Regions from separate parts of the Ensifer sp. YR511 genome, predicted to be linked through region 3. Evidence: riboswitches for the same ligand, from Rfam matches in the RefSeq annotation. Region 3 holds a riboswitch; each other region holds the start of a gene.
What was found. Region 3 has a riboswitch for cobalamin ahead of BLU15_RS07240 (aromatic ring-hydroxylating oxygenase subunit alpha). Riboswitches for the same ligand answer to the same signal wherever they lie in the genome.
Positions count from the first base shown of each region.

Region 1: it holds a riboswitch for cobalamin, as region 3 does, so the genes downstream of both, bluB (5,6-dimethylbenzimidazole synthase) here and BLU15_RS07240 (aromatic ring-hydroxylating oxygenase subunit alpha) in region 3, are expected to answer to the same signal.
Region 2: it holds a riboswitch for cobalamin, as region 3 does, so the genes downstream of both, metE (5-methyltetrahydropteroyltriglutamate--homocysteine S-methyltransferase) here and BLU15_RS07240 (aromatic ring-hydroxylating oxygenase subunit alpha) in region 3, are expected to answer to the same signal.

Region 1 covers NZ_FNGR01000001.1:134,310-141,556, reverse strand. Annotated here, with positions in the region: gene BLU15_RS00655 (ankyrin repeat domain-containing protein) at 1-216, shown strand, start outside; gene BLU15_RS00650 (diguanylate cyclase domain-containing protein) at 453-1,955, shown strand; gene BLU15_RS00645 (LacI family DNA-binding transcriptional regulator) at 1,982-3,001, opposite strand; gene BLU15_RS00640 (phytanoyl-CoA dioxygenase family protein) at 3,105-4,298, shown strand; gene BLU15_RS00635 (SDR family oxidoreductase) at 4,387-5,199, shown strand; cobalamin riboswitch at 5,296-5,508, shown strand; gene bluB (5,6-dimethylbenzimidazole synthase) at 5,554-6,249, shown strand; gene BLU15_RS00625 (DUF2865 domain-containing protein) at 6,262-7,247, opposite strand, start outside.
Region 2 covers NZ_FNGR01000009.1:49,760-57,006, forward strand. Annotated here, with positions in the region: gene BLU15_RS17410 (acyl-CoA thioesterase) at 1-168, opposite strand, end outside; gene metE (5-methyltetrahydropteroyltriglutamate--homocysteine S-methyltransferase) at 165-2,519, opposite strand; cobalamin riboswitch at 2,619-2,838, opposite strand; gene BLU15_RS17420 (hypothetical protein) at 2,857-3,168, opposite strand; gene BLU15_RS17425 (LysR substrate-binding domain-containing protein) at 3,300-4,226, shown strand; partial or broken gene BLU15_RS17430 (metallophosphoesterase) at 4,419-5,260, shown strand; gene BLU15_RS17435 (ABC transporter ATP-binding protein) at 5,257-6,423, shown strand; gene BLU15_RS17440 (carbohydrate ABC transporter permease) at 6,530-7,247, shown strand, end outside.
Region 3 covers NZ_FNGR01000003.1:8,149-15,395, forward strand. Annotated here, with positions in the region: gene BLU15_RS07230 (glycoside hydrolase family 25 protein) at 1-34, shown strand, start outside; gene BLU15_RS07235 (FAD-binding oxidoreductase) at 143-1,237, opposite strand; gene BLU15_RS07240 (aromatic ring-hydroxylating oxygenase subunit alpha) at 1,239-2,483, opposite strand; cobalamin riboswitch at 2,587-2,788, opposite strand; gene BLU15_RS07245 (DUF6656 family protein) at 3,106-3,705, shown strand; gene BLU15_RS07250 (L-threonylcarbamoyladenylate synthase) at 3,783-4,757, shown strand; gene BLU15_RS07255 (FAD-binding oxidoreductase) at 4,902-6,335, shown strand; gene BLU15_RS07260 (DUF1217 domain-containing protein) at 6,405-7,247, opposite strand, start outside.

The DNA.
Region 1 (7,247 bases), on a different contig from region 3:
CGCGGCAGGCCGGAGCCACAGTACGACTGGATGACGCCGCTTGCCTTTGCCGTGATCAACGGGCAGGCAGGAACGGTGCGGCTGCTTCTCGAAAGGGGCGCGAATGCACGCGTGCGCGATGGCGCCGCCGGCCCGTCGATACGCGATCTTGCCCTGGAGCAAGGCAATGCGGAGATCGTCGCCTTGCTGCGCGCTTCGGCGGCCGCGCCGCAATAGGATGCGCAGAGGGAGGCGCGGGCAGTCGCCCGCGTTCTCCTGATCCCCGCTGCGACCGCTGATTGTCGGGCGATTCAGCCGGTTGAAATCGTTAAGTATTTTATCACCAGCTTATTTAAGCCAAACTTCGATTTTGGTCGCTAGGGTGCCGGCAGTATCGGCTGCCATCGTTGCGCATCGCACCTCCACAAGTGCTAGTATGCCCGGCAGGGCCGGTACGGACGAGGGGGACTGGCGTGGTGGAAAAGGCGTTGCGGCAGGCAAAGCGGGACAAGACGGTCTGGGCGATCCATGCCGCCTGTACCTTGGTCGCGGTCCTGATCATTGCAAGCCTCATCTATGTCCTCGACCGGTCCGTCACCGAGGCCGATCGCTTCGGCCTTTCGGCCGAGCGTCGGCTTGTCGCAAACGAGCTGCGCCACCAGATGGATGCGGTCGTTCAGTTCCAGGCGCAGGTGTCCTTCTGGGACAAGACCTACGAGGAGCTGGCGACGGGGCATGTCAGCGAGAGTTTCGTCGCCGACGAGCTTTCGGGCTGGCTTTGGGAAGACTACGGCTTCTCCTGGATCATCTTCACGGATCCGGCCCGCACCGTTTCGACGGCGCTCAAGGACGGCGCATCGGTTCCGGCAGAGGTGGCCCGCGTGCCGCTCGACGAGGTCGATGATCTCGTAGACGAAGCCAAGCGCCGCTACGACAATGCGCTCAGGAACAACGACGGCACCTACAATCTCGATGTCACGACGCCAGATGCGCAGTCCGTGATGCCGGCCGTGCCCGGCATCCACGCGGTGGACCTGCGCGAGATCGGTGGGCGCATGAGTGTTGCCGTGGTGCAGGCGGTCATCCCCGAGACATTGGTGGTTCCGGCGGAACGGCGCGATCCGGTGCTCATGGTCGCCGTTCGGCCGGTCACGCCGAAAATGACGCGCGAGATCGCGGCACGGCTGGGTATTCGCGGGCTGGCCTTTGTTCCGCTCAACGAGCGGCCTGCAGGCAGTGCCTATGCGTCTGTCGGGCGCTGCTCCGATTCGTCCTGTCTCGTGGCCGCCTGGGTGCCGAAATCGCCCGGTGGGTTCGTCCGCGCGGAGCTGTTGCCGAGCGTCATTATCATGGCGATCGTCGCAGCACTGCTGATGGCCTTCGTGGCGCTGCGGTTCTCGACGCTCTTTGCCGCCCTGCAGCAGAGCGAGGCGCTGAACCGGCACCTTGCCAAGCACGATCGCCTGACGGGGCTGATGAACCGCAGCGGCTTCGACGATATGCTGGCGGCAGCCCTGTTGCGGGCATCGACGCATCCGTTCACGCTCGTCTATGCCGACCTCGATGAATTCAAGGAGGTCAACGACCGCCACGGCCACGCCGCCGGCGATGCCGTGCTGGTGGCCATGGCCGAACGCTTTCGCAACCGGGCTGGCCCGAAGGGCACGGTCGCGCGGCTTGGCGGTGACGAATTCGCGGTCATTCTCGGCGATTGCAGCGAGGCCGACGCCCGCAGCCTGACGGCCGGCCTGATCGCCGACGCGCAGACGCCGGTCGCTTTCGAGGGCCAAATGCTCGTTGTCGGCGGCAGCGCCGGCATCGCCTTTGCGCCGCGGCATGGCCTGACGGCACGCCAGTTGCTGCTGGCTGCGGACGAAGCGCTCTATCTGGCCAAGCGGCGCGGCCGCAACCGCTTCGAAACGGCGGACGACATGGTGTTACCGGCCGAAAAGAACGACGGCCAGTCGGCGGCCTGAACGTTACCCGCGGATCGGCAGCAGCGTTACTCCGGGACATTGTAGGGCGTGATCACCACCACGGCGGAGAGCTGCGGGCCGATTGCCGGCGCCTGGGCGCCGGGCCGCAGCATCATCGTGCGAAAGGCGGTGCGCGCATCGGTCCTGAGGTCGTGATGCAGCACGAAGTGAATGCGCCGTTCCCGCAACAGCGCCAGATTGTCCTCGTCGAGATCATGGGCGATGTAGCGCGCGCAGTGACGTTCGAGGCGCTCGAAGGCTGCAAGGACGGAGCGGTTGCCGCCACCGATCGAATAGGCCGCGTTGATATCGGGATTGGCCGAGAGCGCCGCGTGAGCCAGGCGGCCGGTTTCGCTGTCGCGGCCGTGGCCTTCGCTGATCTCGACGATCCGGATTGCCGGATAGCGCTCGCGCAACACCCGGCGAAAGCCGATCTCGCGTTCCTCCTCACCACGAAAGCGGCCGCTCGAAAGGGTCACCAGCACAGTTGCCGGCGCGCCGGAAAAGCGCTCCCCGAGGAGGTAGGCGGCCGTTTCGCCCGCCGCCCGGTTGTCGGCGCCGGCATAGGCCGTCCGCTGGGAATGGGGCAGGTCGGTTACCAGCGTCACGACGGGCGTGCCGCCCATCTCGAAACGGGCGACTGCGGCGACGATCTCGGGCACGTCCGGCGCCTTCAACACCAGGCCGTCGGTCCCGCGCAGCCGGATTCGGTCGAGCAGTTGCACGATCTCCTGTGGGCGCATCGTCTCGGCGAAGTGGAACCGGCAGCGAAAGACGGTGGGCGCGAAGGTCATCGCCTCGCTCTCGAAGGCGCGACGCACCGCATCGGTGAAGCGTTGTGGCGACTCCATGACGATATCGATCGCAAACTTGCGCCCCTGGATGTCGAGGCCGGCCTGCTGCTTCTCCAATTCCTCGATGGCTGCGCGAACCCGGGCCTCCGTCTGGCGGCGCACGCCCGGCCGCTCGTTGAGCACGCGATCGACGGTCGCGGTGCTGAGCCCGGCCTGAAAGGCGATGTCCTTGACCAGAAACGGATGGGCCATCGCCTTGCTCTCCTGATGGATTTTTGATGGATTCTTGCTCTATATCATGTTTTGCCGCCGCCTATAGTCGTGTTCATCAGGATGTTCCAGAGGAGGAAACGCGATGAAGACCGACAACAAAGCGCGCCAGCGGATCGACCGCGTCTGGCTCACCGAAGAGGCTTGCGATCTCGAATCGTTCCGGGCGGAAGTCGAACGCCAAACCAGCCTGTCCGACTACCCCCATGCTTCCGGCTGCGAAAAGAATATCCTGATCTATGACAGCGCCGCGCTGATTGCGGCGTGCGGCGATGCCGAGGCGCGGCGTTCTGTTCTGGCGGAGATCTGCGAGGTACTGGCGACCGGGCCTGGCGTGGCGGTTTTCAAGCGCGCCTTTGCCGATACGACAGCAATCGACGTCGCAAGCGGGGTCTTTGACGCTATCATCGAAGAGCAACATCGCAGCAACAGCGGCGGCGGCGATCACTTCGCCAAACCCGGCGCCAATGACCGCATCTGGAACTCGCTGGAAAAGCACTGCCTGAACGCGCCGGAGAATTTCGCCTCCTATTACGGCAATGCCGTCATAGCGCTCGTCAGCGAGGCTTGGCTCGGGCCGAACTACCAGATGACGGCGCAGGTCAATCGCGTCAATCCTGGCGGTGCGGCGCAATCGGCGCACCGGGATTATCACCTCGGCTTCCAGACCGCGGCCGTGATCGAGCAGTATCCGGCGCATGTGCACAAGCTTTCACCGGTGCTGACGCTGCAGGGGGCGGTTGCCCATTGCGACATGCCGCTCGAAAGCGGACCGACGCTGTTCTTGCCCTATAGCCAAACCTATGTGCCGGGCTATCTGGCGCTCAACCGGCCGGAATTCCGCGCCTATTTCGACGCACACCACGTGCAGCTTCCCCTTGAAAAGGGCGACGTTGTCTTCTTCAACCCGGCGCTCTTCCATGCCGCCGGCACCAACCACTCCCGGGATATCCGCCGCGTGGCCAACCTGCTGCAGGTGTCTTCGGCCTTCGGTCGCGCAATGGAAACCGTTGACCGACTGACCATGAGCGCGACGCTCTATCCGGCCTTGCGGGCCTTGCTGGCGGGCGGGACGCTGACGCAGGCGGAAGCGGCCAACGCGATCTCCTCCTGTGCCGAGGGCTATTCGTTCCCCACCAATCTCGACCGGGATCCGCCACTCGGCGGGTTGGCGCCGAAGACGCAGGCGCAGTTGATGCGCGAGGCTCTCACTGCGGGGACGGGCGAACAAGAGTTTCTCTCGGTGCTGGAGGCGCAGGCGAAGCGCAAGCTGAGCTGACGAGCGAGTTACAATTTGACAGGCTCCCGGTGTGTTTCAGCCGGGAGCCGCAGCCGTTTCAAACGATCATTTCCGAGGGAGGAATTCGATGAGTGGACAATTGCAAGGCAAGATCGCCATCGTCACCGGTGGTACGCAGGGACTGGGCGCGACGATTGCTGGCCTTTTCGCCGAGCGCGGCGCTGAAGGCATCGTCATCTGCGGCCGCAACGCCGCCAAGGGGCGGGCGAAGGCCGAGCAGATCGGCAAGGCAAGCGGCGCGAAAGTCGTCTATGTCGAGGCCGATCTGGAAAAAGTAGAGGACGCCCGCAAGGTGGTCGCCGCTTGCGACGCGGAATTCGGACGGGTCGATGCGCTGGTCAACGCCGCAGCTATCACCGACCGTGGCACGATCCTCGACACCACGCCCGAACTCTTCGACCGCATGTTCGCGACCAATGTGCGCGCGCCGTTCTTCCTGATGCAGGAGGCGGTGAAGATCATGCGGCGGGAGAAGACCGAGGGCACGATCGTCAACATCGGCTCGATGTCGGCGATGGCCGGCCAGCCGTTCATTGCCGCCTATTGTTCGTCGAAAGGCGCGCTCGAAACGCTGACCAAAAACACGGCCTATGCGCTTCTTCGCAACCGCATTCGCGTCAACGGGCTGAATATCGGCTGGATGGCGTCCGAAGGCGAAGACCGCATCCAGCGCGAGTTTCATGGCGCGGCTGCCGATTGGCTCGAAAAGGTGGCGGCCGACCAGCCTTTCGGTCGGCTCGTCGATCCGGCTGAAGTGGCGCGGGCCTGCGCCTATCTGTCGTCGGCCGAGTCCGGGCTGATAACCGGATCGGTGATTTGCTTCGATCAGTCGGTCTGGGGCGCCTATGACGACTCGCCGCATCCGGTCGCTCCGCTTTGAGGCGGAGGCAAACGACTAAGCTCGACAGTAGCCGGCGGAAAGTGGCGCGCCATGTCTCGACCGGGTTGGCGCGCTTGTCTTTCTCAAACGGCTGTGCACTTAGTGCCGTCGTCAGGTGCCCGCGAAAGCGGGAGAATCGGGAATCCGGTGTCATTCCGGAACGTGCCCAACGCTGTGACGGGGACGATCGCCTCTAAGAGAGCCTTGAGTTGATTCAAGGTTTTGCCACTGGATCTTCAATCGATCTGGGAAGGCGAGGTGATCGGTTGAACCGAAGTCAGAAGACCGGCCTGGCGAGATAGACCGAACCCCGCGTGGACGGCGGGAGGTTTTCGCATTGTTGGGGATCGAACGATGCTGACTGAACCGAAGGGCGGCCTTGCGGCTGCCGGCGCCTTTTCGCTGCCAGAGCGGGAGGCCGTCTACCGTGCCATCGAGACACGTCGCGACGTGCGCGATGAATTCCTGCCCGCGCCATTGCCGGATGATCTGATCGGGCGCCTGCTGGCCGCTGCGCACAGCGCCCCGTCCGTGGGCTTCATGCAGCCGTGGAACTTCGTGCTGGTGCGGGCGGAAGAAACGCGTGAGCGCGTCTGGCAGGCGTTTCGCCGCGCCAATGACGAGGCCGCGCTGATGTTCGAGGCGGAACAACAGGCCAAGTACCGTGCGCTGAAGCTGGAAGGCATCCGCAAGGCGCCGCTCAGCATCTGTGTCACCTGCGACCGCACGCGCGGCGGTGCCGTCGTACTCGGGCGCACCCACAATCCGCAGATGGACGTCTATTCCACCGTCTGCGCCGTGCAAAACCTCTGGCTTGCGGCGCGGGCCGAAGGGGTGGGCGTCGGCTGGGTGAGCATTTTCCACGAGGCCGAGATCAAGGCGATTCTCGGCATCCCAGATCATATCGAGATCGTTGCCTGGCTCTGCCTCGGCTATGTCGATCGCCTCTATCAGCAGCCGGAACTCGCCGTGAAGGGCTGGCGCCAGCGCCTGCCGCTCGACGAGCTGGTTTTCGAAGACGGATGGGGACGCAGCAAGGAGAAGGCGTAAGGCCTCGTCCGATCAATTCTGGACCGGCTGATAGGCCGGTCCCTTCGGATGCTTGAGGTCGATGGCGGTTTCTTCCTGCGGCAGGTAGGTCGGGCCGACGACGCGAACCTTGTTCTTCGACGGATCGTAAGGCCGCTCTTCGGCCGGCGCCTTGGCGGTATTGCTCGCCGCTTCCGGCTTCTTGGTCTCGATGACGATGATCGACGACTGGTCGTCACCGATCTTCGTTCCGTTTGCCTTCGGTGTGGTCGAGGCGGTCTGGGGTATCTGGCAGCCGCACTGGCCGGGTTTTCCGACGGCGCGGGTGCGATAGGCAAAGGCGTTGGGCATTTCGGTATAGGGACGGCCGGTCACGGCCGAGACCATCTTGTCGCTCTCTTCCGTGTTGAGGTCGTGAAAATAGAGCTCGGTCTCAGCCCCCGGGCAGCGCGCCCGACAGGCCTGCTCGTCGCGCGGGAAATCGGCCGGCGTCGCATCCGAAGAAACCGGGAAAAAGGCGCCGTCGCAGGTGCGCACGCACATGGTTCTGAGCGTGCCGCTATAGTAGCGCTCCTGCGGCGCGTAGCCGTCTTCGCCTCGGCCGAGCATCGGGCCGTAGGCGTCTTCCGGCGGCAGGTCGGCAACGATGTTGCGGTGGCTTTCCGGCACGTCCGGTTCCACGCTTGCGAACTCCTCGCGGTCGCCATAGCAACCGTTGATCTCCAGCGCGGCGAGGATGCGTCGCCGGCTGTCGTCGCTGCCGCCGGCGACGATCTGCTCGCGCTCGGACTTCAGCATGCGCAGATTGTCTTCCATCTCGGCGATCAGGCTGTTGAGGCCGTAGCAAGTGTCGGGGTCGCCGCCGTCGAAGCCAATGGCGTTGCCGCCACTGCAACCCGCGCGGCGGCGGTCGTTCTTTGCCCGCCGCAGCTCGATATTCTGCCGCGAGATCGCGCTTGCGTAGTCGCGCGCATCGGCATTGCTGGCGACGTAGTCAGGCAGTTGCGCGAGCCGCGCGT
Region 2 (7,247 bases), on a different contig from region 3:
CCCGTGACGAGTGGCGACGATGAAAGCGATCCGGTCCATCGACGCGAGGGCGGCGCCACCAAAGAGCGTGCCATGATGATTGGTATCGCCTGGAAAAACGATGTCGATCAGGGTTTGTGGCGCCGGGGTTTCCCCCGGCGCCGTCGTGACTTCGTGTTGCCCCGTCATGCTTTGACGGCTTCGCGCGTATCGGCGGCAAAAGCCGCTCGAAGCGAGCGGGCGGCGGCGACCATGTTAACGAGCGCCGGCCGCGTCTCTTCCCAGCGCCTGGTCTTCAGTCCGCAATCGGGATTGACCCAGATCTGGTCCGGCGTGAGGCCCTCGGTCGCTTTTTCGATGAGATGCACCATTTCCTCGACGCCGGGCACGCGTGGCGAATGGATATCGTAGACGCCCGGGCCGATCTCGTTCGGATAGGCCTTGTCGGCGAAGGCGCCGAGCAGTTCCATTTTCGATCGCGACGTCTCGATCGACATGACGTCGGCGTCCATCGCCGCGATTGCGGCCATGATGTCGTTGAACTCGGAGTAGCACATATGGGTGTGGATTTGGGTCGCATCGCCCACCCCGGCTGCACTGAGACGGAAGCACTCCACCGCCCAGTCGAGATAGGCCTTGCGATCGGCATTTCGCAGCGGCAGGCCTTCGCGCAGTGCTGGTTCGTCGATCTGGATGATGGCGATGCCGGCGGCCTCGAGATCCGAGACTTCATCGCGCAGTGCTAGTGCGATCTGCCGGCACACCACGGAACGTGGCAGGTCGTCACGAACGAAGGACCATAGCAGCATGGTGACCGGACCTGTCAGCATGCCCTTGACCGGGCGATCGGTCAGCGACTGCGCGAAGGTCGCCCACTCGACCGTCATCGGGTTTGGTCGCGAAACGTCGCCGAAGATAACAGGCGGACGCACGCAGCGCGATCCGTAGCTCTGCACCCAGCCGCTCTGGGTGAAGGCGTAGCCCGAGAGCTGCTCGCCAAAATATTGCACCATGTCGTTGCGCTCGAACTCGCCGTGAACGAGTACGTCGATGCCGACCTCTTCCTGCCAGCGCACCGCCACTTCGGTCTCTCGGCGAAGATAGGCGGTGTAGTCGACATAGCTGAGTTCGCCCTTCGCATGCAGTGAACGGGCCTGCCGAACCTCCGATGTCTGTGGGAAGGATCCGATCGTCGTTGTCGGGAAGAGCGGCAATGACAGCTTCTTCGCCTGCAGTGCCCGGCGGCCCGCGAACGGGGATTGCCGCTTGCTGTCCGCATCCGTCAGCGCTTTCAAGCGCCCGGCGACCAGAGGATCATGGATCCTGAGTGAGGTGAGCCTCGCCTGGGCGGACGCGATCGAGGCGGCGAAAACGTGCTCGGAAATGGCAAGCCCCGGCTCGAAGGCGCTGGCAAGCAGGCTGAGTTCGTCGAGTTTCTGCGTACCGAAGGCGAGCCAGGAGGAAAGTTCCGGGTCGAGCGCACGCTCCAGCTCGAGATCGATAGGCACGTGCAGGAGTGAGCACGAAGGTGCGAGCTCGATGCGGTCGCGGCCGTGGGCCGAAATCAGAGGCTGCAGCCGGCGGAACAGGCCGGCCAGATCGGTCCGCCAGATGTTGCGGCCGTCGATGATCCCGAGCGATAGGACCCGGTCCGCCGGAGCCGATTGGATGAGCGTGTCGATCTGCTGCGGCGCGCGCACGAGATCGACATGCAGTCCATCGACCGGCAGCGCCAATGCCGTTGCCGTGTTGTCGCCGATCGAGCCGAAATAGGTCGCCAGCATGATCTTGAGTCCGGGCACGTCGGTGTCGAACGTGCGATAGGCGAGGTCGAGAGCGCGACGATCCTTGTCCGCGAGATCGAGCGCCAGGCAAGGCTCGTCGATCTGGACCCAATCGGCGCCGGCGTCAGCAAGCTCCGCCAGGACCCTCACGTAAACGGGCAGGAGCCGTTCGATCAGATCGACCGGATCGAAGTCGCCGCCCTTCGATTTGCCGAGCTTCAGCAGTGTCACCGGGCCGATGAGCACCGGGCGTGTGCGATAGCCGAGGGCCTGAGCTTCCTGGAAGGCTTCCAGCGGCCGATTGTGGGTGAGCTCGAAGCGCTGATCCCTGTCGAACTCGGGCACCATGTAGTGATAGTTGGTGTCGAACCACTTTGTCATTTCGAGCGCGGGAGTGCCGCTGCTGCTTCCCGAATGGGTGCAGCCGGCGGCGCAGGGCGTTCCGGCCGAGCCGCGCGCCATGGCAAAATAGGTGTCGAGATCGACCGGGCCGCCCGTCCAGCCATAGGCCGGCGGGATTGCGCCGACAAGCACGGCGGTATCGAGCACGTGGTCGTAGAAGGAGAAGTCGTTGGAGGGGATGATGTCGATGCCGCGCGTTTTCTGCGCGGCCCAGTTTTCAGCGCGGAGCTTGGCTCCGGTATCGAGAAGTTCGCCGCGGCTGGCCTTTCCGGCCCAATAGCGTTCGAGCGCGAATTTCAATTCGCGACGGCGGCCGATGCGCGGGAAACCGAGATTGGCAGTCTTGATGGTCATTTCCTTACCCCGAAGGTTATGGGCAAGGCTTGAATGCGACGCAGCCGCGGCGCGAGAGCGATCCCGCGTCCTCAACGCGCCTCATCGGACACCCCGCCCGTGGACGTTGTTCATCGCGGCAGGTCTCCTGGCTTGCGGGTCGTCACGGACCGTTCCGTCTTCCCGAGGCGTCTCCCTCAGTGACATCTTCGAACGGCCGCTCTCCGCTTACAGTTGCGGGGGCAGCTCCGGCATGGGCGCTTGTCTGGCGCCGCACCGAATTCCCTCTTAGCTCCGTCCCTCCAAAGGCGGGCGAAGAACCACGATGGGGCGACAATGCCCTGTCCCGAGCTCTTCGTCAATCGCATAAAGAAATGCTTATGTCTTTATTCTCTCCCGCCGCCGCCCGCGGCGAGACAGTGGCAGGACGAGGTCTTTCCATTGCTTTCCGCTCACGGGACGGTTGCGGTTTGGTCGAAGCGACCTCCTCCGGCCACTGCCACGGATCCGCCGCGTCGCCGACGCGCGCGCGGATATGCTCTTGATCTCGCGTCAGGCCGATATCCCGGAGTTGGAACTCGTTGAACGTGTCGATGGCAACCGGAGGGCTGAGGGTCTTATCGGCCCAGTTCAGGACATGGTAAATCGTTGATCGCACTGCGCTAAGCATTGCTATCCTCACTTCTCTCAAGGGCGTGTGTTCGCGAAAAAAGTGAGGGTTTTTGCCGTTTCGCGCAAAGCGATTTCTCGCATGCTGGCATAAAGAATGCTTATCTCAGTTCCATGAGCAAGATTCCTCCCATGAGTGCGGTGCGCGCCTTTGAGGCCGCCGCCAGGCACCTGAGTTTCACCCGCGCCGCCGAAGAGCTCGGCATGACGCAGGCGGCCGTCAGTTATCAGATCCGGCTGTTGGAAGATCGCATCGGCGCGCCGCTGTTCGTCCGGCTTCCGCGCGAGGTGCGATTGACCGGCGCCGGGCGGCAGCTAGCGCCGAAGGTGACCGAAGCGATCGATCTCTTAGGGGCGGCCTTCTCGGAGATTGCCGACAAGACCGAGCATCACCTGCACATCTCGGTGCTGCCAACCGTCGTGTCGAGCTGGCTCGGTCAGCGCCTCGCGTCGTTTCAGACCGCGCATCCCAACATCAGCATCAGGGTGCACATGTCGACCGAGTTGGTCGATTTCAAACGTGACGCCATCGATCTCGCGGTGCGCAGCGGCGCCGGCGACTGGCCGGGCAACGATGTCTTTCCCTTGTTTCCGCTCGATTACGTGCCTGTCTGCACGCCATCCTTCCTGGAAAAGCACCAGCTCAAGGAGCCCGCGGACGTTCTGAGAGTCCGGCGTTTCGGCAACGCCAGCTGGTGGCGGCGGTGGATGATCGAAACCGGCGTCGAGCCGCCGGCAAGCAATGGCACCGAATTGATCTTCGACGTGCAGGCGATGGATGTCGCCACAATCCTTGCGGATCACGGCATTGCGATTGCCGTCTCGACCTTTCTGATGGATGAACTGAAGAGCGGCAGGCTCATCCGGCCGTTCGAGCATGTGGTGCGCGACGGCCGCGCCTATTGGCTCGTCTATCCGCAAAGCACCAGGCGGCAGAAGAAGATCCAGGCCTTTCGCGACTGGGTCGTCGCCGAGGCCGATGCGTCGAACGCCATGCTTTCGACCGTGATGGAGCAATCCTGTCCGGCGTCGCGTCGGACCGACCGCGGCGCAATGTAGAGACACAACGGGGCCTACTCGGCCCGTCGGTCTTCTGAAGATGACGCTTTCATGGAGAAACTGAAAATCAGCTGAGAACGGCTGTTACCAAACTGACATGGCGGCTCCCTAAAGACTGCGGCCAACCGCAGAGAAGGGAAGTATCAGCCCTCCGACGCGGATACCGCACGCCATCGTCGGAGGCCCGTTTCCATGAAAATCGTCCAGATCAGCGACACCCATCTCAGCCCGCCAAAAGCCACTTCAATGGCAATTGGGAACCGGTTCGCGCCTGGATCGAGGCGGTAAAACCCGATCTCGTCATCCACACCGGCGACGTCACCATCGATGGTGCCGACCACGAGGACGACATCACCTTCTCGCTCGATCTGATCGGCCAGCTCTCGATGCCGGTGCTGATCGTTCCCGGCAATCACGATGTCGGCCATCTGCCGGGTTCGCACCAGCCGGTGGATCCAGTTCGGCTTGCCCGCTGGCGCCGGCTCGCCGGTCCGGACTACTGGGGCCGCGACCATGGCGACTGGCGGCTGCTCGGCCTCAACAGCCTGCTGATCGGCTTCGAGGACGAAGAAGAAGACAGGCAGTTTACCTGGCTGGAGGAACAGTTGCTCAGCCGCGACGGCCGCCGGGTGGCCGTCTTTGCCCACAAGCCGCTCTTCGTCGACGATCCGGGCGAAGGCGACACCGGCTACTGGGGCATCCGTCCGCGCCAGCGCCAACGCCTGTTTGATCTTTTCGCCGAAGCCGAGGTGGCGCTGCATGCAAGCGGCCACCTGCACTGGGCCTGGACGGGCAAGCACGCCGGGACGTCGCTCGTCTGGGCGCCGCCGACCTCCTTCATCATTGATACGCTGGAACGGCCGATGCCGGGCGAGCGGCTGGTCGGCGCCGTCGTACACGAGTTTAGCGACGTCAACGTCAAAAGCGAGATCATCGCGGTGCCGGGACTGACCAGCCACCTGCTCGATCCGATCGTCGAAGAGGTCTACCCGCTGGCGGCCAAGAAGACGGTCCGTGTGGAGGCCGCGCAATGAGCGTGCTTTCGCTAGAGGGTATCACCAAGTCCTATGGCGGTAACGCGATCCTGAAGGGGGTTAGCCTGCAGGCGGAGGCGGGTGAGTTCATCGCGCTCGTTGGTCCTTCCGGCTGCGGCAAGAGCACGCTGTTGCGCATCGTCGCCGGTCTCGATCATGGCGACGGCGGCGAGATCGTCATCGGCGGCCGCAGTGTCGCGCGCATGGCGGCGGCCGATCGCAATGTCGCGATGGTCTTCCAGTCCTATGCCCTCTATCCGCACCTGACGACGGGCGAGAACATCGCCGTGCCGCTTGCGATGCGGCGGCTGACAGCGGCGCAGCGCCTGCCTGTGATCGGCAATCTGATGCCGGGGCAGAAGCAGATCCGCAGCGATATCCAGCGCCAGGTCAAGGAAATGGCGCTGGCGCTGAAGATCGATCACCTGCTCGACCGCAAGCCCGGCCAGATGTCCGGCGGCCAGCGCCAGCGCGTGGCGCTCGCCCGCGCCATGGTGCGCCGCCCGGCCGTCTTCCTGATGGACGAGCCGCTCTCCAATCTCGATGCCAACCTGCGCGTCCATGCCCGCGGCGAGATCGTCGATCTCCACCGCCGCGCCGGCGTGCCGACGCTCTATGTCACCCACGACCAGTCGGAAGCGCTGTCGATGGCGGATCGAGTGGCGGTGATGATCGGCGGCAATCTCTTGCAACTGGCGACCCCGAAGGAGATCTACGACAACCCCTCCCATATCGAGGTCGCACGCTTCCTCGGCCAGCCGAAGATCAACGTGCTGGAGACCCGCACGGATACGGCGAGCATCGTGCGCTTCGGCGATCTGGTGCTTCTGGCAAGCCGCGGACAGGCGCCGGATGCTTCAGTGAAGCTCGCAATCCGCCCGGAATTCGTGCGCTTCCATGCGGCAAGCGCCGGCCGGTTGAGCGCGCGGGTCGAGCGTATGGAGTTCCTCGGCTCTGAGGTAATCGTTCACGCCCGCCTCGATGCGATCGGCGAGCTGGTCACTGCCAAGTCAGCACCTGCCGAGGCCGCGGTGCTCGCGATCGGTCAGCCCGTTGACGTCGAGTTCATGCCGGAACGGGCGATGCTGTTCGACGGCGAGGGCACCCGGCTGCCAGCCGAGCGGGTCGCTATCGCCGCGACGCTGGAGAAGATCCATGGCTAAGGCGGGTTCCAATCGGGATACGGCGGCAGGGGCGGCGGATTTCGTGGATACCGCCCTCTGCCCTGCCGGGCATCTCCCCCACAAGGGGGGAGATCGGCTGGAGGCAATGCCTCAGCATTCATCTCTGCGAGACGGTGCCCAGCCGGCGCAGCGGCTGCGGACCCAGACGGCGATCGATGCCGCGACCACCGATCCCGATCGCCGCGAGGCCCGCATTGCCTGGCTGTTAGCGCTGCCGGCCATCACGCTGCTCGTCCTCTTCATCCTTTTACCAACCGCGGCGGTGATCGTTCTCGGTTTCACCGATTTCGAGCTCGGCTACGGCAGCTTCCGCTTTGTCGGCTTCGAGAACTATGCCGAACTCTTCAGCGACCGCACCTTCCGGCGCTCGCTCTGGAATACCACCATCTACACCGCGATCGTCACACCGGTTTCGATCGTGCTGGCGCTGGCGATCGCCATGCTGATCGAGGCGGAAACCAAGGGGCGGGCGTTCTTCCGCACGGTCTATTTCCTGCCGGTGGCCTCGCTGCTCGTCGCCATGGCGACGGTCTGGCAGTTCCTGTTTCACCCGACCATCGGCCCGATTAACACCTTCTTGGCCGTTTTCGGCATTGCCGGCCCCAACTGGCTCGGGGCCTCCGGCACGGTGCTCTATGGTCTGTCGATCATCGGCATCTGGCAGTCGGTCGGCTTCAACATGGTGCTGTTCCTTGCCGGTCTCACCGCCATCCCGCGCGAGCTCTATGCCGCAGCGGAAGTCGACGGCGCCAAGACCTGGTTCGATCGTTTCCGGCTGGTGACCTGGCCGATGCTCGGGCCGA
Region 3 (7,247 bases):
TTCCGCCAATCCGATCCCCTGCAACGCGCCCTAAAGCCTCTCGCTTGAAAAAGCATTCACGCGACAGGCACTAAGCGCTTGTTGTTATGCATGTCGTTGCCGCAAAACCGCTGCACACTTTTGCGCGACATCATTAAAGCCTTCAAGCTTCGATCTGGACGTCTCCGAGCGGTCGCGAGCAGCAGGCGAGGATGTAGCCCTCATCGATCTCGTCGTCGAGAATGCCGCCATTGTGGCTCATATCCACCTCGCCTGAGACCTTCATCACCCGGCAGGTGCCGCAGATGCCGCCTTCGCAGGCAGCGCCGATGCGCACGCCGTTGGCGCGCGCCGCCTGCAGGATCGTCTGGCCGGGCTTGGCCTCGATCTCCTTGCCGCTCATGGTGAAGGCGATCTTGGCGGCCTGGACCTCGCCCTCGTCACCGGCGCCGGCGCGCACGGCAATCTCTTCCGCCGCAGGTGCGGCGGCCGGCTGGAAGCTCTCCTCGTGGTAGCGGCCCATGTCGAAACCGGCCGATTTCAGCATCTCGCGCACGCCGCGCATGAACGGTTCGGGGCCGCAGCAGAAAACGGTGCGGTCCATGAAATCGGGCGCAAGCAGCGGCAGCTTGGCGCCATCAATGCGGCCGCGAAGCCCGTGCCAGCCGTGGCGTGCCTCATGTCCCTCGACGATGAAGCCGAGGTTCAGCCCGGACATCTGCGTCGCCAGAACCTCCAGCTCCGAACGGAACAGCAGGTCCTCCGGACGACGCGCGCAGGAGATGAAGGTCACATCCGTCTCCGGCACGCAGTCCGCCATCCAGCGCGTCATCGACATCATCGGCGTGATGCCGGAGCCGGCCGAGATAAACAGGTATTTGTCGCCGGGATGGCGGACGAAGCTGAAATCGCCAAGCGGGCCAAAGGCGCGGAGTTTCATTCCGGGCTTCAGGTGCTCGAACATCCAGCGGGTGCCGATGCTGTCTGACTGCGCCTTGACGGTCACGGCGATCGACAGCGGCCGCGAGGGCGTCGACGACAGGGTGTAGGTGCGCATCACTGGCTCGTCGGCGACGGGCAGTTCGAGGGTCACGAATTGCCCGGGCAGATAGCGAAACCAGGCGGGCTTTTCGGCCCGGAAGGTGAAGGTCATGACATCGGCGGTCTCGACGACCGCCGATGTGCATTCGAGCATCTGCTGCCGGTCGATCCAGACGTGGAGCGCGTCGAAATGGTGAAACGAAGAGGCCATCTGCATGTTAGGCGACCCTTGAAAGCGGAGCCGCGTCGCCGGCAAGGCGCTGCTCCATGAACTTGCAGTACCACTCGACGAACTGCATCACGCCACCCTCGTGCTCGGGCGAATAGGGACCGGGCTCATAGGCCGGTGAGCGGATGCCGAAGGCATTTTCCTCGACGATCTGACGGTCCTGGTCGTTGGTCTCGGTCCAGACATGCGTCAGTTCATCTAGATTGTAGTCGACGCCTTCGACCGCATCCTTGTTGACGAGCCACTTCGTCGTCACCTGAGTCAGTTCGGGCCCGAGCGGCAGCACCCGGAAGGTGATGGCGTGGTCGGCGAGCACATGGTTCCAGGTGGTGGGATAGTGGAACATCAAGAGCGTGCCGATCTGGCTCTGGGAGACGTCGGCGGACAGGGCCCGCCTGACGGCGCGGGCGCCCGACATGGTGTAGCTTTCGGCATTGTCGACAAGCGGCATGCGGGCGGCGCGGAACTGACCGGTCGGCGACATCTTAAATTCGCTCGGCAGGCCCTCGGCCTCGCACTTCGCCCAATGTTCGGCGATCACAGGATCATCCTTGGCGCCCTGCACCCCGGTCGCCGTCGGCGCCTCAGGATAGGTGCGGCAGAGTTCCGGATGATTGGCGGCGCAATGGTAGCATTCGCGGTTGTTTTCCCAGACGAGCTTCCAGTTGCCCTTCTCGATGATGGTGCTTTCGAACGCGACCTTGGTTTCGCCGAGCCGATGCGGCGCAAGATAGGGCAAGGCCATGTCGCGGAACGTCGTGAAATCCATCGGCTTTTCCGACAGGTTGATGAAGATGTAGCCGCCGACCGTTTCGCAATGGATCGGCTTCAGACTGTGGGCGGCCTTGTCGAAATCCTCTCCCATCTGCCGGGCAAAGAGCAGCGAGCCGTCGAGTTCGTAGGTCCACTGGTGATAGGGACAGACAAGCTTTGCCGACGAGCCTTTCGCCTGCGTGCAGACGCGCGAGCCGCGGTGGCGGCAGGAATTGTGCAGCGCCCGGATGGCGCCCTGGCGGTCGCGGGTGATGACAACGGGGTAGCCGCCGACCTGGACGGTGAAGTAATTGCCGGCCCGCGGGATCTCGCAGTCATGGCCGATAAACAGCCAATCCTTGTACCAGATGTTTTCCAGATCCTGCCTGTAGTAGTCGGGATCGATGTAAAAGGCCCGGTCGAGGCTGTAGCCGTCCTGCCTGCCCTTCAGCTTTCGAAGCATATCGTTTCTGGTGTCCATGTCCTGTCCTCATGCGCCATGTTTCGGAGAGGCAGGACAGGAACCCGCACGGGCGCACGCCCATGCGTTTGAGGCTCCGATCCGGCTGCCCGCCGCAACCCGTTACGGTTATGTCCGTCAAGGCTGGTTTCCGGGCTCAGGAGCCGTCCTTTCGGACCTGCCCGGCGCCTTCCCGGACGAACCGTCCAGTGGCCTTTGCCGAGGCTTTCGCTCCACCACCGTTGCGGGGGCAGCGCCGGGATTTGACCGGCTTCCCAATTCTCCATCTTCCCTTCGAAGACGGCACCTTGAGTAAGGATATGTAATCGCGGAAGTCACCTTGGCAGCTGCCCGATAGCGACATCCAATTCCAGAATGACGACACGGAAAAAACCGCCACAAAAGGCCACCGTCTTAGAATTTTTACATTGCAAACATATAGATAGATCACATCTTGGGCAATTGCCGACTTTTGCGGCGCGGTCGGCGCAGATGCGGGAGGGCTTCGCCCGTTTGCGACATCGCGTCAGATAGAGAACGCTAATGATGCAGCCAGGACGAAATCATTCATTAACCATGAGCCGCTAGCCTAGCCGGCGGACGAGAGAGGTCCTGCAGGCAGGCAGATGGCGCGCTGACGATCATGGCAAAGTTGAGATACTACGACGCGACAGCCGAGAAGCTGCCGACAATCCCGCCGAAGGTGGCGGTTCATACCGAATTCCTGCGCACGGGCCGGATCAACCGCAGGCAATGGTTGCCGAGCGAACGCCGGTATTTGAGCTATGAGGAAGTCGCAGACAGGACGGGCAAGAAGCTCAGCACCGCCGGCGACACGACCCATAAGCGGATCAACGGGTTCCACAACTCGATCCAGTTCCCGAAGATGATCTTCCACCGCACGCTCGTCGGCCGGCCGCATCTCGGCTACTGTCACGTGACGGCGGCGCGTACGCCGGTTACTCCCTCCAAGGACATCACCTGGTCCTTCTACTTCGCCAACTTCTTCTGCAACCTGGGCGACGAGACGCATTTTTTCGAGAGTATCCAGCCCGGCTATTCACGCATGTACTTCGCCGTCGCCATCGAACCGGGCGCCCAAGCCGGGCAAATGGTCATCAACCGCAACTTTCGTGACAACGGGCTGCTGTTTCGCACAGATGATCCCAAGGTCGCGCTGAAAAACGTACTGATGCTTGGCGCCAAGGATGACGCGTTGCGTCGCATCATTCGCAGCCTCTGAGCCGAACCGGTTCCTTCAAAGAAAATCGTTCTGTTTTTCCGGTGCGTCCGTTAAGGAAGCGTCGGAAAGGAAACGGCATGGCTGAGATCATCGACACGGATAGAGAACCGGACCGCGCGATCGCGCGCGCCTGCGCCGTTCTTGCCGAAGGCGAGCCGGTCGCCATTCCGACCGAGACGGTCTACGGCCTTGCCGCCGACGCTACCAATCCCGATGCGATCAGTCGCATCTACGAGATGAAGGGGCGCCCGCGCTTCAATCCGCTGATCTCGCATGTTTCCGACATGGCGATGGCCGAAGCCCATGTGCATTTCGATCCGATTTCGAGGCAGCTGGCCGAAGCCTTCTGGCCCGGCCCGCTGACGCTGATCCTTCGGCAGCGCGCCGACAGCACGGTTCATGCGCTGGCGTCCGCCGGCCTCGACACGCTCGGCATCCGCATGCCCGACGGTTTCTCGCGCCGGGTAATCGCTCACTTCGGGCGACCACTGGCCGCGCCCAGTGCCAATACGTCGGGCAAAATCAGCCCGACCAGTGCGGTCCATGTGGAAGCCGATCTCGGCGACAAACTGAAGCTGATCCTCGACGCCGGCCAGGCCCAAATCGGCCTTGAGTCGACGATCATCAAGGTCGACGGCGACGAGATCCGGTTGCTTCGGCCGGGTGGCCTCGATGCCGCCGAGATCGAACGCCTGCTTGGCCGTCCGGTGACCCGGCCGGAGACGGCGGGAGCGACGATCGAGGCGCCGGGCATGCTCGCCTCGCACTACGCGCCCGGCGCTGCCGTCCGGCTCGATGCCGCCGAGGTGCATGCCGGCGAAGCCTTGATCCGTTTCGGCGGCAATCGGATCGCCGGCGAAGAGCAGGCGGCCGTCGTTCTCGATCTCAGCCCGACTGGCAATCTGCGCGAAGCCGCCGCCAATCTCTTCGACTATATGAAGCGGGCGGATGCCAGCGGCGCAGAGACCATCGCCTTCGGGCCGATCCCTTCGGACGGGTTGGGGGAAGCCATCATCGACCGGTTACAACGGGCGGCGGCACCACGAGGGTAAGATAGTGTGCGGCATCTTCTCCGCACCCACCCTCATCGAACGGCACCAATTGCGGTTATGATCGCCGCCGACCAGGAACCGAGGACCAGATCCTCAGATCGACCGATCCGATAGCGCGCGCAGGCGCAATGCGAAGTGAGGCCCATGACCACCCTTCCCTCTCCCGAACTCATCGCTTCCTTCGCCGAGATCGTCGGCAACACCAACGTGCTGACGGACGAAGCCGACAAGGCGCGCTATCTCGTCGAATCGCGCGGACTTTACCGCGGCACGACGCCGATGGTCCTGCGTCCGGCCAACGTCGACGAGGTCTCGCGCATCATGAAGCTCGCGAGCGCCACCCGCACGGCGATCGTGCCGCAGGGCGGCAACACCGGCCATGTCGCCGGGCAGATCCCGCGGGAGGGCAAGGCAGACATCGTTCTTTCGCTGGAACGGCTGAACCGCATTCGCGACATCGATCCGGTCGGCAATGTCATCGTCGCCGATGCCGGCTGTATCCTCGCCGATATCCAGAAGGCGGCGGACGAGCACAATCGCCTGTTCCCACTGTCGCTCGGCTCGGAAGGTTCAGCCCGCATCGGCGGCAATCTCTCCACCAATGCAGGCGGCACCGCCGTGCTTGCCTATGGCAATATGCGCCAGCTCTGCCTCGGCCTCGAAGTGGTGCTGCCGACCGGCGAAATCTGGGACGGGCTGCGCCGGTTGAAGAAGGACAATACCGGTTACGACCTGCGCGATCTCTTCATCGGTGCCGAGGGCACGCTCGGCGTGATCACCGGCGCCGTGCTCAAGCTTTTCCCGAAGCCGCTCGGGCATCAGGTCGCCTTTGCCGGAGTCGGCAGCGTCGAGCATGCGCTCGCTCTGTTCGAAAAGGCGTCCAGCCTTTGCGGGCCGGCGTTGACCGGCTTCGAGCTGATGCCGCGGCTCGGCGTCGAATTCACCACCAAGCACATCCCCGGCGTTCGTGATCCGATGGAAACGGTCCATCCCTGGTACGCGCTGATCGATATCTCGACGTCCGATAGCGCCGAAAGCGCGGAACGGATGGTGCAGGACCTGCTGGAGCAGGGATATGCGGCCGGCCTCGTCGAGAATGCAGTGATTGCCGCCAACGAGACACAGGCGAAGGCGCTGTGGCACATGCGCGAGAGCATGTCGCCGGCACAAAAGCCCGAGGGCGGCTCGATCAAGCACGATGTCTCCGTGCCCGTCTCCAGCATTCCGGCCTTCATGAAGGAGGCGGATGCCGCCGTCGTGAAAGCGATCCCCGGCGCCCGCATCTGCTCCTTCGGCCACATGGGCGACGGCAACATCCATTACAACATTTCGCAGCCAGTCGGCGCCGACAAGCAGGCCTTCCTCGACCGCTGGCGCGAAATCAACGCCATCGTCCACGGCATCGTTCTGAGCTACAACGGCTCGATCTCCGCCGAGCACGGCATCGGCCAGTTGAAGCGCGACGAACTCGCCGAGGTCCGGGCGCCGATCGAAATCGAGCTGATGCAACGCATCAAGCACGCGTTCGATCCTGCAGGTATCATGAACCCCGATAAAGTGCTGCGCGCCGACGGTTGACGACGCGCCGTTTCGCGCGGTGCGCGGCGATGCAACAACAGTCTTGGGCTGACCGTCAGACGGCGTGCGTCAGCGGCCGCCTGCGCGCAATTGCGAGAGCGACAGCAAGGTCTCGGCACTGACGCCAGCGCTGCCGCCGCCAGTCAGAATCGCGAGACCGGGCGATACATCCTGGTTGTTCTCGACGTCGTAGAGCGCCGTGAAGCGTTGCAGAAGCTTCTCAAGCTGACCCGGCTGCTGCAGTTCCTTGATGTTGACGGTGCGCTCGATAAAGGCCGCCTGGGCCTCAATCTTGGCGTTCTGCAAGCCCTCCGGCATGCTGTAGGCGGTCTTGATGACCTCGAACAGGGCGCGATCGGCCAGGATGTCGTAGGCCGTGTTGATGTCCGAGGCCTTGCGCTTGAAATAGAGCGCCAGGCGAATGCCGCCGTTATCGGCGCCCTCCTTCTCTTCGAGCGACTGATTGAGGAAGAGATCAACGGTGGTGACGAGACCGCGGCGGGTCTGGATCTGCCCTGCCTCGCCCCTGACGATCTTGCCGTCCTTGTCGAAGTTGAAGGACGAGACGATCTCGCGATACTTCAGCCCATTCGGGTCGGTGTTGATGAAGCTCTTCGGATCTTCGAGATCCGACGTAAACATACTCCTGAGATAGTCGGACTTGACCGTCTCCGGATCGATACCTGCGCCGACGAGAACCATGTCGACCAGCCGGCGGTTCTTGAGGAAGGCATCCAGCGTTTCGATCTTCGCGATCTCGGAGGTGTAATATTTGGCTTCTTCCTGGGCCTTTTCCTTCGCGATCTTCTTCTCGTCGTCCGTGCCGAAGCGGGACTTGGCGACGATATAGGCCCGCGCCGTATTCATGATGTCGCCGTCGCTCTGGGCGAGTTTTGGTGCGCCGAGAGTCCC